2 regions of the Brevibacillus nigriterrae genome follow, and region 2 is predicted to be linked to the other one. Evidence: predicted binding sites of a transcription regulator. Region 2 holds the regulator's gene; the other holds the start of a gene.

Region 1 (8,168 bases), on a different contig from region 2:
CTTTCGCTGCCTTCCAAGCAATACACTTTATACGCTTTCGCATAAGAATTGCGATATCTTCAAACGTTACTTGTTCCTCCGTATATTGCATAACCAATTCATCCAAAGATTTGTTTTCTAGAACGTACTTCATCCATTTTCCCCCTGATATCTCCCTTTATGTAGTTCAACGCAAATATTAGGTTTAATCTGTAATATTATGTAGAATAATCCATATGGAGAGACAACAATAAGAACGCTTGTTCTTATTTTAACGGAACATACGTTCTTATTCTATGATTTTTCTCCTTTCATTTCGTATTTTTTCTGATATTTTCATTCTCACCTTCTATGTAGTCTTTTTGTGTAAGAATCTTAACTGTTTTGGAAATTTTTTATAAAAAAAGAAAAAAACGGAGAATATCTCCGTTTTTTATCGATTATTGGTATTTATTTAATTTCTAAAAATACTGCTAGATTCCAATAATTTTTCTAACAGACTGCTTAACTTGGCTCCATTTTCCATTTTTTTTAGCTTGTTCAGTGGGCATCCAGTCTCCATTTATAAGAAAACTGTCTTGCATCAAGATGTACACTTTTCTCAGCTTTTCTGTAGACAAGTCATAACCCTTTATTTCAAAGAAAAAGTCACAAGCAATCTCGGAAAAACCAGATAAAATCCCTTGTTTTTTGCACTCTTGTTCAAGTACTTCTCTGGTAGTATTCATAAGCCCCTGATCGTTCACCATTTCTTGGTAGATTCGTTTGAGTTCTAACATCTTGAACCTTATCACCATCCAGTGGAAATCCTTTCTTTCGTTCAAGAAAGAAATGTCATACAAGAAGAATACATGTTCGATTAATAAAATAATATAATTAGTTTGTACCATTTTTCAAGAAAATAGCGTAACACAATAAAGTTTTACGTCTTTCTCCTTTGCCTGACTCTTATTTACTTCATCCACCCTTTGATATTTCCTTTTTCTTGAGCGATTCCATTTCATCGTTCATTCTCCCTACCAGGCATTTTTCGGCTCTTTGCTAAACTACTTCCTTCCTACTAGCAATAATCGGAGGAAGTAGTTGAGGATTATTAAATGGATTTTTATAAAAAAAAGACACCATGTTCATTTGAACACGGTGTCTTTTAAAACCAAATTTTGATTCGATATAACTATCTTTATTCTAGCTGCACTTGGAATACCCGCACGTGGTGCAAGTTTTGCATCCTTCTGCTGGCATCAGTGTTGCTGATCCGCAAGAAGGGCATAAATCAGGTGTATCCGCAAATTCATCCTCAATCTCAGCAGGCTGGTATGAAGGTTGCGGTGTAGATTTGTATACTACAGGTGCAGTAGCAGCCACGGCATGGTTGTCGTCTTCTCCGTCCAGGTGCATCTCGAGTGCTTTCGCAACTGCATCCGGGATGGACTCAACACGGTTTGCACCAAAACCAACGGCTCCCGAACCACCAATGCCTTTGAGGTGTTTGATCAAAAGACGTGCCTTGTTGCCATCTGGAAGTTCACCGAAACGCAGGAAGAGCGTTGATACTCTGCCGAGTGCCTCAGACATCGCAAATACGTCACTACCAGCTTTGCCCACATTCACAATCACTTCGAATGGAGCACCATCAATATCATTTACTGTAATGTATGCTTTGCCGAGCGGTGTTCTCATCTTGTAAGTCGCGCCGCTCAACTTCTTCGGACGCTTGTTGTACACTTTCACAACATGTGGTGCTTTCTGAATGAGAGCCGTTTCCTCAGCTTGTTCTGTATTTACTGCTGTTTCCTTCTTCTCTTCATCTTTGCTTACAGTTAATACCTGTGTATCACGGCTTCCATCACGGTAAATGGTTACACCTTTGCAACCGAGATCGAAAGCAAGCTCGTACAGGTTTTTGGTGTCTTCTACCGTGAAATCGTGCGGAGCGTTCGCCGTTTTACTGATGGAAGAGTCTACCCATGTCTGAATCGCAGCTTGAACACGGACATGGTCTTCAGCAGACAAGCTCATGGCACTAACGAAGTAGTCAGGGAGCTCTTCACCTGGGTTCGCTTCTAACCATTCTTTGGCAATCGGCACATATTGTTTGTCTGTTCCCAAACGACTTTGACGATAGAACTCGAATGCGTAGAATGGTTCAATACCTGTTGAAGTACCTACCATTGTTCCAGTTGATCCCGTTGGAGCTTGGGTTAACAATGTTACGTTGCGAATGCCTTTTTCATAGATAGCAGAACGAACTTCTTCGTCAAATTGCTTCATGAAGCCGCTTTGCAGGAATTTATCACGATCGAACATCGGGAAGCTTCCTTTTTCTTCAGCGATCTCAGCAGATGCGAGATACGATTCACGCGCAATAAAGTTATACAGCTTGTCAAGGAATTCCAATGATTCCGGGCTGCCGTAGCGAATGCCCAGTTTAATCATCATTTCAGCGAGACCCATTGTGCCAAGGCCCACACGGCGCTCGTTTTGTTGGTTGCGTCTGTTCTCTTCGAAATGATATGGTGTCGCATCAATTACGTTGTCGAGGAAGCGAGTAGCGTAACGAACGGCTGTTGCTAGCTTGTCCCACTCTACTTCACCATCTGCTGTGAACTTAGACAGGTTAATGGCAGAAAGGTTACAAACGCCCCATCCTGGCAATCCCTGTTCGCCGCATGGATTCGTGCAGATGATTGGGTTGAAGTACCAGCTATTCGACATCTGGTTGTAGTATTCCATGAATACGATACCCGGTTCAGCCGACTTCCAGGCAGATTCAATGATCGTGTGCCAGATATCACGAGCACGTACGGTTTTGTATACTTTCACAGGTTTACCGAGTTCCTCACGCCATTTGGTAAGGTTCCCGTCCCATTCGGTTTCATAGTCAGGGTCAGATGTATCCGGGAAGACAAGATCCCAATCCAGATCTTCTTTCACAGCTTTCATGAAGCCGTTGGATACGCATACGGACAGGTTTGCATTCGTTACCAGTCCCATGGTTTGTTTCACGGTAATAAATTCATTCAGGTCTGGATGCCAATCGTTAAGCATGAGCATCAATGCTCCACGGCGACTACCGCCTTGCTCAATTAGTCCAGTTGTGTAGCTGAACAATCCGCCCCATGATACGGAACCACTAGAGGAACCGTTCACGCCTTTGACGAGTGCACGGCGTGGGCGCAGACTGGATAAGTTGATTCCTACGCCACCGCCACGTGACATGATTTCTGTCATTTGGCTTAATGTGTCCATGATTCCACCACGGGAATCGTGTGGTGACGGGATTACATAGCAGTTAAAGAGAGTCAGTTCATCGTTTGCTCCTGCGCCTGCTGCGATCCGTCCACCAGGAACTAATTTCCAGTCATCGAGAAGTTCACGAAATTTATGTTCCCATTCTAGTTGTTTCTCAGGTGTTTTTTCAACCGCTGCGAGAGAGCGTGCCAGCCTGTCCCACATATCTTCCGGGCTCAATTCAAGCGGCTTGGTTGTTCTTTCGAGTGGTGCCTGAATGGTATCACCACTGCGTAAGAGGATGGTTGCTTCTTTTCCATCGATGGAGAGAACTTCTCCTACTTCCTTTTGCGGGAAGCGAGGATCGTCTTTGGTGAGTACAAGTACGGTATCCCCAACCTTGGTTTTGTTAAAATCAAGATCTTTCATGGCATAACGATCCAGGAAGATTTTTTCACTTAATCCTTCTAGACGTCGAGATTCTATTGCTGCTGACATTCTTCTCCCCCCGAAGATTTCAGTTTGAAACTCTATTATTGATTTGTTATCGTTAGTAGAGCCGGATTTAACGATACCATATGTTGCTATTTGGTTCAACCTATTTATTCTATATGTTGATTCAATAACTGTTTCTTCATAAAAATACCACAACATATTGTGTATTTTTTAAATTTGGGACTTTGGAGGGTTGACAAATGTACTATGTTAACGGGGCTTGGTTTGAGGCCGATTTCCTACCGATTCATCCAGAAGATCGGGGCTATCAGTTCGGAGATGGCATCTATGAGGTCGTGAGAATATACAAGGGAAAATACTACCAATTAGAAGAACATTTGGTCCGCTTGCAACGTAGCGCCAAAGAACTACATATCGTATTGCCATGGACTTTTGAAGAGCTGCAAGCAATAGGTAGTGAACTCTTGTTGAAAAACAATATTACATCTGCCGATGACGCTGTCCTCTATTTGCAGATCACTAGAGGTGCGGCAGAGCGACAATTTGAATTTCCCAATGACACAAAACCGACATTGACTGCTTATTTGCGCAAAAAAGATCGTCCGATGGCTCAGTTGAAATCAGGAATAAAGGTGATCTCCGCAGAAGACATTCGTTGGCTTCGCTGTGATATCAAAAGTTTGAACCTGCTCGGGGCTGTCCTTGCCAAGCAAGCTGCGAAGTCATCTGGCGTACATGATGCGGTTCTCCATCGGGGAGGAACCGTGACGGAAGGCAGTGCCTCCAATCTGTTTGCTGTAAAGGACGGAACACTTTATACCCATCCTGCTACCAACCTGATCCTGCATGGTATTACTCGGTCAACAGTGCTTGCATTAGCTGCATCTCTGGCAATTCCGGTGAAAGAAGAGCCATTCACTCTGGATTTCTTCCGTCAGGCAGATGAGGCATTCTTGACAGGAACGACGAGTGAGCTAACACCCATTATCGCTATCGATCATTCACCAGTGGGAACGGATGAGGTCGGCCCCATTGTGCGTAAATTACAGGAAGCATTCGAACAACAGATCTACCGATAGTTTTATGCTAATTGATGCAAAAAGAAGGAGTAAACATACCCCATGTGTTGGTATGTTTACTCTTTTTTCTCTTTGCCTATTATCAACTGAACCAGCATCATGTTGAGAAAAATCGTTGTGAACAAGGTGTACAGATTGATAAATACTGTGTTGGTGTACTGATTTAGTCGGCCCCTATAAACATTCGGCTCATGATACATTGCCAACGTTTCATAAAGTCTCTGTGCATGTTCTGCTGAAATCCAGATGAACAAACCGAGTAGCAAAACTGTCGTCCCGAAAATCCAAACTCGTTTGATTTTGGAGAACTTTTCGATCCACTTGCCGAACAAAAAACCAAATGACAATTGAAACCCGATAAAGTAGGGGACATTGGCTAGAATCACCAGTATACCCGGATTGCCGTTGCCGGAAATTCGGGAGGGCTTAATGGTAAAAGTATCGATTGCCTCTACTCCTATTATAGTAATTAGCAAAAGTACTATACACCACTTGATGTTTCGCTTGTGTTTTGCTTCTTTTCTCGATAGTACAAAATAAATCGGCACGCTTATCAGCAAAATTGGATAGATCACAAGGTATAGAGTTTCATCCATGGCTCCACCCTCTCTTCTTCATCCAACATCATGCAATTTACATACGAAAAAGGACAGGATCATACCTACCCCTTCTCAAATTGTATGTCTGCCTATCTGCGGAAGTTCCACTCATCTGTAGCATAACGGGTTTCTGCCAATTCCTGGGCCAGCTTCAGTTCTTCCTCTGTTAATGGCTGCTCTACCAATTCTACCTCTAGCCCCGAAGCAAATCCTTTGCGGAAGGCTTCAATTGCCTCTTCCAATGAAACTGTTCGGCCACTTACTTCATTAATAGTGACAGCTTTTTGCACAAAACTGTCGATCATCCGTTGTTTGACACGTTCAGACGGGAATTTCAACAACGAGAACAACAGCTCAACATCCATATCCAGCAAAATGGAGCCATGTTGCAAAATGACACCCTTCTGGCGTGTTTGAGCACTTCCTGCCACCTTTTTGCCCTCAACCACCAATTCATACCAGGAAGGAGAATCAAAGCAAGCCGACGAGCCTGGAGAACTGTATTTCTCCTTCTCTTCTTCACTGGCAAGAGAAACCATCTCTGCTTGCAAACCAAGCTGATGGAAGCCGTGCAACAGCCCCGTGCTGATGACCTGATACGCTTCTGTCACACTCGCAGGCATTTTGGGATGATCCTCAGAAACGACCACACTGTAGGTAAGCTCTTGATCGTGCAGGACTGCTCGACCACCAGTAGGCCGCCTTACAAAACCAAGCTTATGTTCACGAACGGCATCCAGATCGATTTCTTTCTCCGACTTTTGGAAGTATCCAATCGATAGTGTTGCAGGGTTCCATGTATAAAAACGAACGGTTGGCGGTACTTTTCCTTCACTGTGTAGAATAAGAATTGCTTCGTCGATTGCCATGTTCATCGCAGGTGACATTGGCTCTGTTACTATGTAGCGCCATTGTTCCATTTGGTGTTCCTCCTTTTCAATCATAACAAACCTGTTTCCTAACCCATCCCCATTGTATCCTCTCACCTAGGGGTGGACAAGGTCTCTTCCATATGAAAGTGTAACTATTTGAGTTATTTGTTTGCATAAAAAAACCTCCCGATAGTTTTATCGGGAGGGAGTTTAATTTTATCAGGTGGTCAACGACTGCTTGTTTAATACCTCGATATTGCGCCACTTCCCACCGGTGTATCTTTTGGTCACGAGAACTAACATGACTACGGTAAAGAGTAACAGCTCGATCCATACCCAGAATAAGGAGTAGCCCGCCACGATGTAGGTGAGATAAGGAAGCAGCAAATAGAAGAGAATGGGTGCGATCAAATATAGCTTCATCATAAACAGGGTGTCGCCCGTCGCCTTCAGGATACTTCCGATGACGATCTGAACGGAATCAATGATGATCCACAGTGATGTCAGTCTGACGAGCGGAATGGTAATATCCCGGATCAGGTCATACCCTTGGCTGCCTTTTGCGTGAAAAATGGATACCAGAAAATCTGGAAACACATTAAACGAAACGATGATCAGCACATTAAATCCCAGCGCAAGCCATAAGCCCTTTTTCAGGACGACCGAAATATTCTCTATCCTTCCCCCGCCTCTCTCCTGTGCAGCCAGAATACTCAGCGCATTGCCAAGCCCCCATATCGGAAAGATGGATAAGCCTTCAATCGTAAAAACGATATTTGCCGCGGTGATATCACTTTCCCCCGATTTCCCGATGATGAGCAGCAGCATGCTGAAATAGGCGGTGCCTACAAAGGACTGAATTCCCGAAGGCAAGCCGAACTTCCATATTTTCACGAACAACTCGCGATCCAACGAAAGGTTCTTGAAGACCTGAAAGCCAGCTTTATAGGACTTGGAACAAAGCATTAGGATGGTGATCGCCAAATTAATGAAACAACTAATTAAGGTAGCAATACCGGCTCCCATGATTCCACCCAGCTCTGGAAAGCCCCAATTACCGAAAATCAGCAGCCAATCCAGAACAATGTTGCAAATGTTGGATATCACCGCAACATACAGGATCTTTTTGGTATCGCCCACACCCCGAAACAGGCTTGAAAACGCGGCAATCAGAATCTGTACACAGTTGGCAAAGATCATCAGGTAAAAAAATTGCTTTTCATAGATCAGTAGTTCCCCGCTATGTCCCATCAGTGAAAAAACCGAACTAAAAACGGGCGCAGTAAGGAGCAGAATAAGAGATGCGAGCAAGCTTATGTAGACTCCCTGCCACAAGGATTTACTGCAGTTATTCCTATCGCCAGCACCGTAAAAGTGGGAAATTAAGGTGGAGGAAAACCCTACAACCCCCAGAAAGATACTTGCCAGAGATGTTGCCACATTACTGGCCGGCATAACTGCCGCAAATTGCGTGATATCGTACTGAGCAATGAATGCCCGGTCAACAAATATCATGATATTGATGGAAAACATCGATAAAATTATGGGATACGTGACGCTGATGATTTTTTTATACGAGATTTTTTCCGGTGCGGCTGTTTGATCCATCCAAGTAATATCCCCCTTTATGGATCCCGATTATTCACTCTTATTGTTGTCCGAGAAAAGCTGCACCGATCGCTCCAGTCACTTGGGGATACGCAGTCACATGGACTTTCATGTTCATTTTTTCTTCAAGAGAGTTAATGATCCCGATATTCTTGGCCACTCCGCCGCTCATTCCAAGCGGGGCGCGGATACCCACCGACTTCAGCAATGCAATGGATCTGGTAGCGATAGAATCATGGACGCCTTTAATGATATCAGGAGTAGGTGTGCCTACAGCTACCAAAGAGACAACCTCGGTTTCGGCAAAAACAGAGCACATGCTACTGATCCGCGCCGCATTGGTT
Region 2 (8,168 bases):
CCGGGTAAATACCAGTCAGCAGGAAGCAATGGTGGTGGAGCGTCCAGTGATGAGAGCGGAGTGACGATCCGTGACTGGTCATTCCAATTTATACCTGAGAATTCAACTGAAAAAAGAGACCGTGGCATCGAATTAAGAATTAACGAGTATGGAGAGTTCGTAGGTTTTACAAATGAAGCAAAGAATGATGTGATTTTTGGGGAAAGCTCTTCCCATATTGAAAATCCAATCTCCTGGAAAGTTGCTGAACAAAATGCGACTGCTCTTATCAAAAACCTTTATTCCGACCGCTTGGGAGACATCTATGCGATGGATCAGGAACCATCTGCTGAAATGCAAAAACAGATGTTTAAAGATGGGGAGAGAGCATATTCCATTCGCTTTGGGTGGCTGCATAAAGGAATTCCGGTAGAGGATCAGAGTATGTCTGTAGAAATTGATCCTCGTGACGGAGAACCGGTTCAATTGCACACGGGACGGGAAGGAGCTCAAGCACCTGAGGGAAATACTAACCCGTCAATCGATGCCAAGCAAGCAGTCGAAGTAGAGGGCAAAGAGAAAAAGGTGATGCTTACGTACTTCCAGGCTGGCTTCAATTATCGATACGGAGGTCCAGTAGAAAGTACAGCGCCAATTCTGGTCTATCGTTATGTTGGAGATACAGGGGTAGTAGATGCGAATACGGGCAAATGGATCAACTTCAATGAGCTGCAAAAACTGCAAAAGTCCCCGGAAGATTTGGCCAGTCACCCGCAGTCTGACGCTCTCTCTTTTGCAATCGAGCATAGCATTTTGCAAGTAACAGACGGAAAGGTTGAGCCTGATCGAGTGGTGACCAGAGGTGAATTTGTTTCAGCACTGGTTAAAATGACCAACCGAATTGAATTCCACCACCGTTACCGAAATGATTGGGATGAAGAAACAGCAGAGATTCAGTTTGCGGATGTACCTCTGAAGCATCCGTACTATGGGTTTATCCAGCAAGCTGTACAAATGGGGTTAATTGAGAATAGCAAAGGGCAATTCCAGCCTGACCAACCGATGACTCGATTGCAAGCAGCCGAGCTGATTGTCAATTTTGTCGGGTATAAGCCTTTATTGGAAAACAAAGAGATTTTTGCCAATCATTTTGCAGACGTGGATGCCAAAAGTGCCCCTGCCGCAGTGATTGCAAGCTCATTAGGTCTCATTCAACCGAAGTCGGCCAAAGAATTCCAGCCTTCCGAGCCGCTTACGAGAGCGGAGTTGGCCCAACTGTATAGTCAATTAATCAAAAAATTCGGTAGTGAATAGTAAAAACCCCCTCCTTCCGCAAATGCCGGAAGTGAGGGGGTTTCGGGTATTATTGACTTGCCGCTTGTTTTACAGAGAAAAGCTCTTCATCTTCGAATCCAATGATGTGCATTCGCAATTCTTCTTTCAGATCAATCTCATAGGGTAAGCGAATATCATTTCCACGGCCGTCTTTTAGAATACGTACTGTCGGACGATGACAGTAGTCAGGATCGATTTTACAGATGACGCCTGTTTCTCCTGTGTTCAGCACGACTCCGCTACCAAGCGGGAAGATGGCAATGTGGCGGCGGAACGCATCAATTAGGTGATGGGAGAAGAGATGGCCTCCTGAACCGAGCAGATACTCCAAGGCATCCTGTGGCATAAACCGTCTGCGCCACGGTCTTGGGGTAGTCAGCGAGTCGTATACATCACAGATTCCTACGATTTGAGCGTACTCATGAATCTGGTTTTTCTTCAGCCCCTGCGGATAACCGCTGCCGTCCAGTCGCTCATGATGCTGAAGGGCTACATGGGCAGACAGAAGAGAGAGGTCGTGCTGTTTACGAAGGATGTTGAACCCATTCATCGAATGCTGTTTACTGATTTCAATTTCTTCTTGCGTCCAGCGAGTATTTTTGTCCAGCAGTTCTTTTGGAAGATCAATTTTGCCGATATCATGAAGGAGTGCACCGATACCGAGCTCAGTCAGTTGCTGTCTGTTGTAGCCAAGCGACATGCCGATCGCTGTAGACAAGACTGCAACGTTGACCGAGTGATGATACATACCACCAGAGTGCTGTGAGATACTCGAGAGATGAGAAAGAATTTCCTCATTACCCATAATATCGCCTAAGATGGCATGGAAGACTTGCTGAAAGTGCATTCCCATATCTTTGACGGAGACACGACGGGCAATTTTGTTAGTATTGGTGATCTGTTTCACCGTTTTTTGAATTGTTTCTATGGCAGCTTGACGGGTTTGTGGTTTAATGACATCGCGAACAATAATATCAGAAGTACGATCGTCTTCAATAAAGATCGAATCAACTCTACTTTTCAAAAGACCCTGGATCAGTCTATCATTTAAAACCATACCTGCGCCAAGCAGTACCTTGCCATCAGGGGTATAGAGCGTTTTAGCCAATTTCATTCCAGTTCGGACTTGTCCGATTGTAAGTAAGCGCATTACAAGCCCTCCTCGCTTTGGTGGTACTCTTATTGTAGAAGTTTCCAGAAATAAAGAGAATAGGTAGAAGGATTTGACTTGACTAGGAATATAAGATGAGGGAGACTGAAACAAAGTATTGACTTTACTGGAGCTGATGGTATATGTTGTGTCCGTTTTGTGAATATAATGGGACTAGAGTCCTGGATTCGAGACCGTTTAACAACAATCGGTCGATTCGCCGCAGAAGAGAATGTGAGGAATGCGGGCGGAGATTTACCACTTTTGAAGTGATCGAAGAGACGCCACTCTTGATCATCAAGAAGGATGGAACCCGTGAAGAATTCAGCAGAGACAAAATTCTTCGTGGATTGATTCGTGCGTGTGAGAAGCGCCCTGTTTCACTGGAAGCTTTGGAAAATCTGGTAAATGAAATTGAAAAAGAACTGAAGGCCTTGGCAAAATCAGAAATCCCGAGCAAAGATGTGGGAGAAATGGTAATGGAGCGGTTATACTACGTAGACGAAGTGGCTTATGTGCGCTTTGCGTCAGTGTACCGTCAGTTCCGTGATATCAACGTATTCATGCGTGAACTGGAAGAGCTGCTGGGACAAGCCCGCAGCCACCCGCACAAATTCTCCAACATCAAGGGAGGGCCTGAAGAAGAATGATGAAACGAATGCTGTCTGTATGGTTATTTAGCACCTTAGTAATCCTCGGCGGATGTTACCAGCATGGACAGCAAGCGGTTGATCAAACGAACTTTGGCGTACAGAAGCATGAATTCAAGTTTTTGCAGAAAAGAGAACAGACAACACCCAGAGGATCAGGTGAATTGGTCATAGGCTCCCTTGAGCGCATGCCATCATTTGATCCATTTGGCGTTTCCAAAAAAGAGGCTTTCCTCAATCCTTACGAGTTGATTGGCTACCGGGGGCTATTGTCTTATAACGACCAACAATTGATTGTCCCGAACCTGGCATCCGGGTATCGTGTTATCAACCCGCAGAAAGGAAAACCAATCGTTGAGCTGATTCTTCCCCCTGGCTTACGCTGGTCGGATGGGAGAGAAGTGACTACGGCAGACATCGTCTTTACCTACCAGACGTATGCAAGACCCGATTACTACGGTATTTGGCGTAAACAGATGCATTTGGTTCAGGGAGTTTCTCCGTTCCGAAGCGGCAAATCTGCAACGATTTCGGGAATTACTCAGGATGCCAGCAAGCGGATGGTTCGCATCACTCTGGAGCGCAATCAGATTGGATTTATGACTGCTTTGACGGCTCCTCTGCTACCAAAGCATCAATTAGCGGGGAAGACAGTAGACCAAATACATAATCTGTCTGAGTCAGGGCGGATCATCGGAGCAGGCCCGTTTATCATAAAAGAAATGAAATCGGATGAGTGGAAATTAGCTCCCAATCCTTATTTTGCGAAAGGGACACCGAGGCTAAAAGCAATTCGCATCGTTCGGGAAGGTGCAGCGACGGCAGGCCCTGACACGCTTCAGGGAAAGATTCATTGGAGTGGCGTCTCTCCATCCTTTGCGCAATCATTGTCAGGGCAAGATGCCGCAAAAGCCTCACTCAAATCAGCACCAGGAAATGGTTATACAATCCTTGGGTTTAATTTACAAAGTAAAAAGGTGAGTGATCTGTCCATTCGTCTGGCTCTGGCACAAGCCCTTTCGACTGAGCAAATTGTTCCCGACACCTACCAACCAATCGTTGAACAGGTGAAAAGCATATTGCCGCAGGCTTCCTTTGCCTATCATGCAGGGCAATTTCCTTCCAATCAGGTGAAGGAGGCACGCAAGACACTTGCAGCCAAGGGATACACCAAGGAAAGTCCACTTACGCTTGTACTCACGTATCCGTGTGACAGTGAGTTTCGCACGCAGCTTGTAGAGAAAATGAAGATGGCATGGGCTGATTTACCCATCCAGCTTACGCTAAAGCCGTTGCCACACGATCAGTTCGTCTCCTATCTTTTTGGGGGCAGTCCCACGGATTTGTATGTATACTCCTGGCGTTATGCAGACGATCCTGGCGAACTGCAAGCATTGTTTCACAGCAAGGAGAAGGTAGGCGAATTAGGGCTAAATGCCTCCCGCTATGAGAGTGCCAGTGCTGACAAGCTGCTGGAGAGAGGTCAGCTATTTCTTGATTCCAAGGAACGCAAAGCGATTTTTACCAACTGGCAACAAAGGGTTGCGGCTGACTTGCCCATCCTTCCTCTTGTGCAAATCAACCAGTTGTACTATGTTTCATCCCATGTAAAAGGAATCGAGGAGCCGCTTGGTCACAATCCCTTTGCCAGCATCCATACCTGGTGGGTAGAATGAATTGATTTTGGATTCTTCCATTCGCTTCCCTACTTCCCCTCTCCCAAGAATGGTATAATAAGAGTTACGATACCCGTTCAGGAAGGACTTAACTAGGATGCGAGTTGTATGGAACGAGCTTACTCCCAATGATCGTTATATGGTGCGTACCATTCGACCAGTCAGTTTCGCCGAGATGGGCTTTGTCGCTCATCTCTATCTGCCGTTAATCGGGACAACCTCTTACTCTCTCTATCAATTTTTTGTGCACGACGTACAGGAAATGAGCGGGGCGGTAGCAGAGGGAACGCATCGCAGTCTGATGGGAGTTACCTCCCTTTCACTGGACCGTCTGCTTTCTGCACGGGAACGTCTGGAAGCGATGGGACTGCTGGAGGTGCGCAGACGGGAGAACCGGGACGGCGATTACTTTTACGAATACATGGTAAAACCACCATTAACACCTTATCAATTTTTTCAGGAAGACATCTGGCCCGTCATGCTGCTGAACCAGGTAGGAAAAGCGAGATATGAGCAGATTCGGCGCAGATTTGCTGATTCGCTCGTACATGAGCTGGATCGCCAGTATCCTTACGAAGAGAACATCACCAAGCGTTTTTATGAGGTGTTTCACTCCTTGTCCAAGTCAGAGATTCATGTGAGACAAGGGACGGAGACCGATCAGTTTTTTATACAGATGAACAATCAATACCCGGCTTCTCCAATGAACGGAGAGTTTGAAGCAGAGGCAAATCCTGCGCTGGATCTCTCTTTTATTCGATTAAACTTGCCCCGGCATATTGAAGCCAATCGAGTTCTGATCAAGGAAAATATTGAATTTTTCTTTGCCTTGCTGCACTTTTATCGGATCAGCACTTGGCAGCTTGGGCAGGAGCTAAACGATTGGAGCCTGTTCGATACACAAGGAAATCTGGACAAACAAGCCGTCCGAAAACGGTTCATTGAAAAGTACGTCGACGGACGAATTAGCAGAGAGGCCTTGCAGATTGCCTCACAAGATTTATCCACGGGCCAGTTGCCTGAACCAGGAAGTGCTGCTTTCGCTCGAATCTGTCGCCAGCTTTCCCCGTTGGATTTGTTGGAGAGTGCCATTGGCGGAAGGATCAACAAAGCTTATCTGGAACGGGCAGAATCTCTCGTATTCCAGGATTTCCTCTCACCAGAGGTAGTGAATGCCCTGTTGATCTACGCTTTGCGTGAGACCAAAATGGAGCTGCCAAAAGCGTACGTGGAAACAGTTCGAGACAGTTGGAAGGCAAAGCAGATTTCAACGGTGGATGATGCAGTCAAGGTGATTCTGGAGCGTTCGGAAGCACGCAAGGAAGCGATCGAAAAAGCACAAGAAAAGTCGCAAGAAAAAGCGAAAACTGGAAAAAGAGACACTGCCTCTGCTGGCCGAAAGTCCGGTCGGGGAGTCATTGAGGATAAATTACCTGCATCAGTAGAGCGCCAACTGAAGCGGGAGCAGGAAAAAGAAGCAGACAAGGCAGAAAGCACGAGTCCGCCAGGCAAAAAACGCAAAACCGTCATGGATGATCCGGAGCTTCGGGCCATGCTGGAATCATTGCGGAATTCAGAAGGGGGAGGGGATAAATAGATGGAACCAATTTCACAATTTATGGGTGAATTAGCGAAGCGAAATCCGAGGAATTTGCTTACTCCTGAAGAGCAGTTGGACAAAATGCTGCGCTCATCGGCATATTTGAAATCCTTTCAGCAATCGCATCCTACGCTTTCGAGAGAGGATTTTCTTCGCTCACTCTCCACCGTGTATGAAGCGGTGAAGGATCAGTATTGGTGCCAGAATTGTCCGGGCCTTGAAAAATGTCCGAACCTTGTGAGAGGTCATTTTGCCCGTCTGGATGTTTTGAACAACCAGATCCTTAGCGCAATTTCCCCTTGTCCAAAGCAAATGGCACATGAAGAAGAAGTGAAGACACGTCGCTTAATGCGCAGCTATTATGTATCAGAAGAGACGTTCTCTGCTACTTTTGAGACATTGGATATCGATGATGTGAACCGGCAGGCTGTTGCGGCTGCTATGCGGTTTTGCCGAGAGTACGAGAAAGATACAAAGATGAAGGGGCTCTATCTGCATGGCCCGTTTGGAGTAGGCAAAAGTTATTTGATGGGAGCGGTAGCCCGGGAGCTTTCTCGCCGAGGGATCGCCTCGCTAATGGTGTATGTGCCTGACTTTATCCGGGAAGTTAAAGAGTCTTTGGCGGATCATTCCTATACGTCCAAGCTGGAGCTGTTAAAGGAGATTCCTGTCTTGATTCTGGATGATCTGGGAGCAGAGAATCTGACGCCGTGGATTCGGGATGAAGTGCTCGGTGTCATTTTGCATCACCGGGTAAACAAAAATCTGTCAACTCTGTACACATCGAACTACTCTTTTGATGAGCTGGAGGATCACCTGTCGATCAGCAACGGAAACCGGATCGAGAATACCAAAGGACGCCGGATCATGGAGCGGATACGCCACTTTGTCGATGTGTACCTGATCGAAGGAGATAACCGGAGAAAACAGGAGTAAACACTTGCTTGTAGATAAAACCAGCTATTTGGTGGAGAAAAAATGACAATACGGCCAAAGGCAACTGGTAAACATACCCACGTGTGATAAAAAACACAAACGTTGTGTCGTTCTGGCAGTACAATAAATGAGAATTGTGTTCGATATTACTCAACTTTTACCAATAGGAGAGAATTGTAACGATGGAAAAACCTGTTTACCAACCGAAACTGGATCTATCCGACTGGCAAAAATCAAATAAATATGAAGTAGAACAAATCAAAAAAATTGTTTCTCCTGAGCTGCACTCCTTTATCGATGAGCATGCAGAAGCGGCAGGTCTGATGGACAAGGTTCGTGAGGGATACAACGAAGAGATCTACAAGTTGGCTCTCGAAGTGATCGGCACCGAGCTGGATCACCACTTCCTGTATGAGGAAGAATACATTTTGCCAAGACTGGCGAATCACATTGCAGAAGGTGAAGCAGGTCCTGCAGCCAAGCTGTACAGTGAGCATAATATGATTCGCAAGCATCACCAAGAGGCGACCCAAATGTTTGCCGATCATGACCCAGCTAATCCATCCAAAGAACTGGTTCAAAAAGTGAACCTGCTTGCTTATTTGCTCAAAAAGCACATCGAAAAGGAAGACCATTACCTTTTCCCGATGTTCAGTGCGATTCTCACAGATGAAGAGTTGGCTGCCGTTGCTAAAGATGTAGCCGAAGAAGATGCTCGTCGTGCAGCATTAAACGTATAAAACAAAATGAAAAACCCCCACAGTGGCTGAAATGTTACCACTTGGGGGTTTCCGTTTTTTCCAGGAGCCAGACGGTATAGGCTAGTACCTCTCTGGCATAAA

The links. Region 2 encodes NrdR, which represses ribonucleotide reductase genes. Its sites were predicted from a motif close to AACACNATATATNGTGTT; they were not measured.
Region 1: a site for NrdR is predicted at 3,855-3,872, ahead of ACPW7N_RS16690 (adenosylcobalamin-dependent ribonucleoside-diphosphate reductase). Genes of this name have one in related genera too.

The regions. Positions count from the first base shown of each region.
Region 1 is NZ_JBNCMT010000022.1:67,839-76,006, reverse strand. Features, by position in the region: gene ACPW7N_RS16700 (helix-turn-helix transcriptional regulator) at 1-133, opposite strand, end outside; gene ACPW7N_RS16695 (hypothetical protein) at 453-758, opposite strand; gene ACPW7N_RS16690 (adenosylcobalamin-dependent ribonucleoside-diphosphate reductase) at 1,165-3,708, opposite strand; gene dat (D-amino-acid transaminase) at 3,906-4,745, shown strand; gene ACPW7N_RS16680 (hypothetical protein) at 4,802-5,341, opposite strand; gene ACPW7N_RS16675 (lipoate--protein ligase family protein) at 5,434-6,264, opposite strand; gene ACPW7N_RS16670 (MATE family efflux transporter) at 6,436-7,824, opposite strand; gene ACPW7N_RS16665 (acyl-CoA dehydratase activase) at 7,865-8,168, opposite strand, start outside.
Region 2 is NZ_JBNCMT010000002.1:83,023-91,190, reverse strand. Features, by position in the region: gene ACPW7N_RS02185 (S-layer homology domain-containing protein) at 1-1,293, shown strand, start outside; gene ACPW7N_RS02180 (HD-GYP domain-containing protein) at 1,343-2,464, opposite strand; gene nrdR (transcriptional regulator NrdR) at 2,608-3,114, shown strand; gene ACPW7N_RS02170 (ABC transporter substrate-binding protein) at 3,111-4,790, shown strand; gene ACPW7N_RS02165 (DnaD domain protein) at 4,888-6,387, shown strand; gene dnaI (primosomal protein DnaI) at 6,388-7,326, shown strand; gene ACPW7N_RS02155 (hemerythrin domain-containing protein) at 7,509-8,066, shown strand; gene ACPW7N_RS02150 (YdcF family protein) at 8,101-8,168, opposite strand, start outside.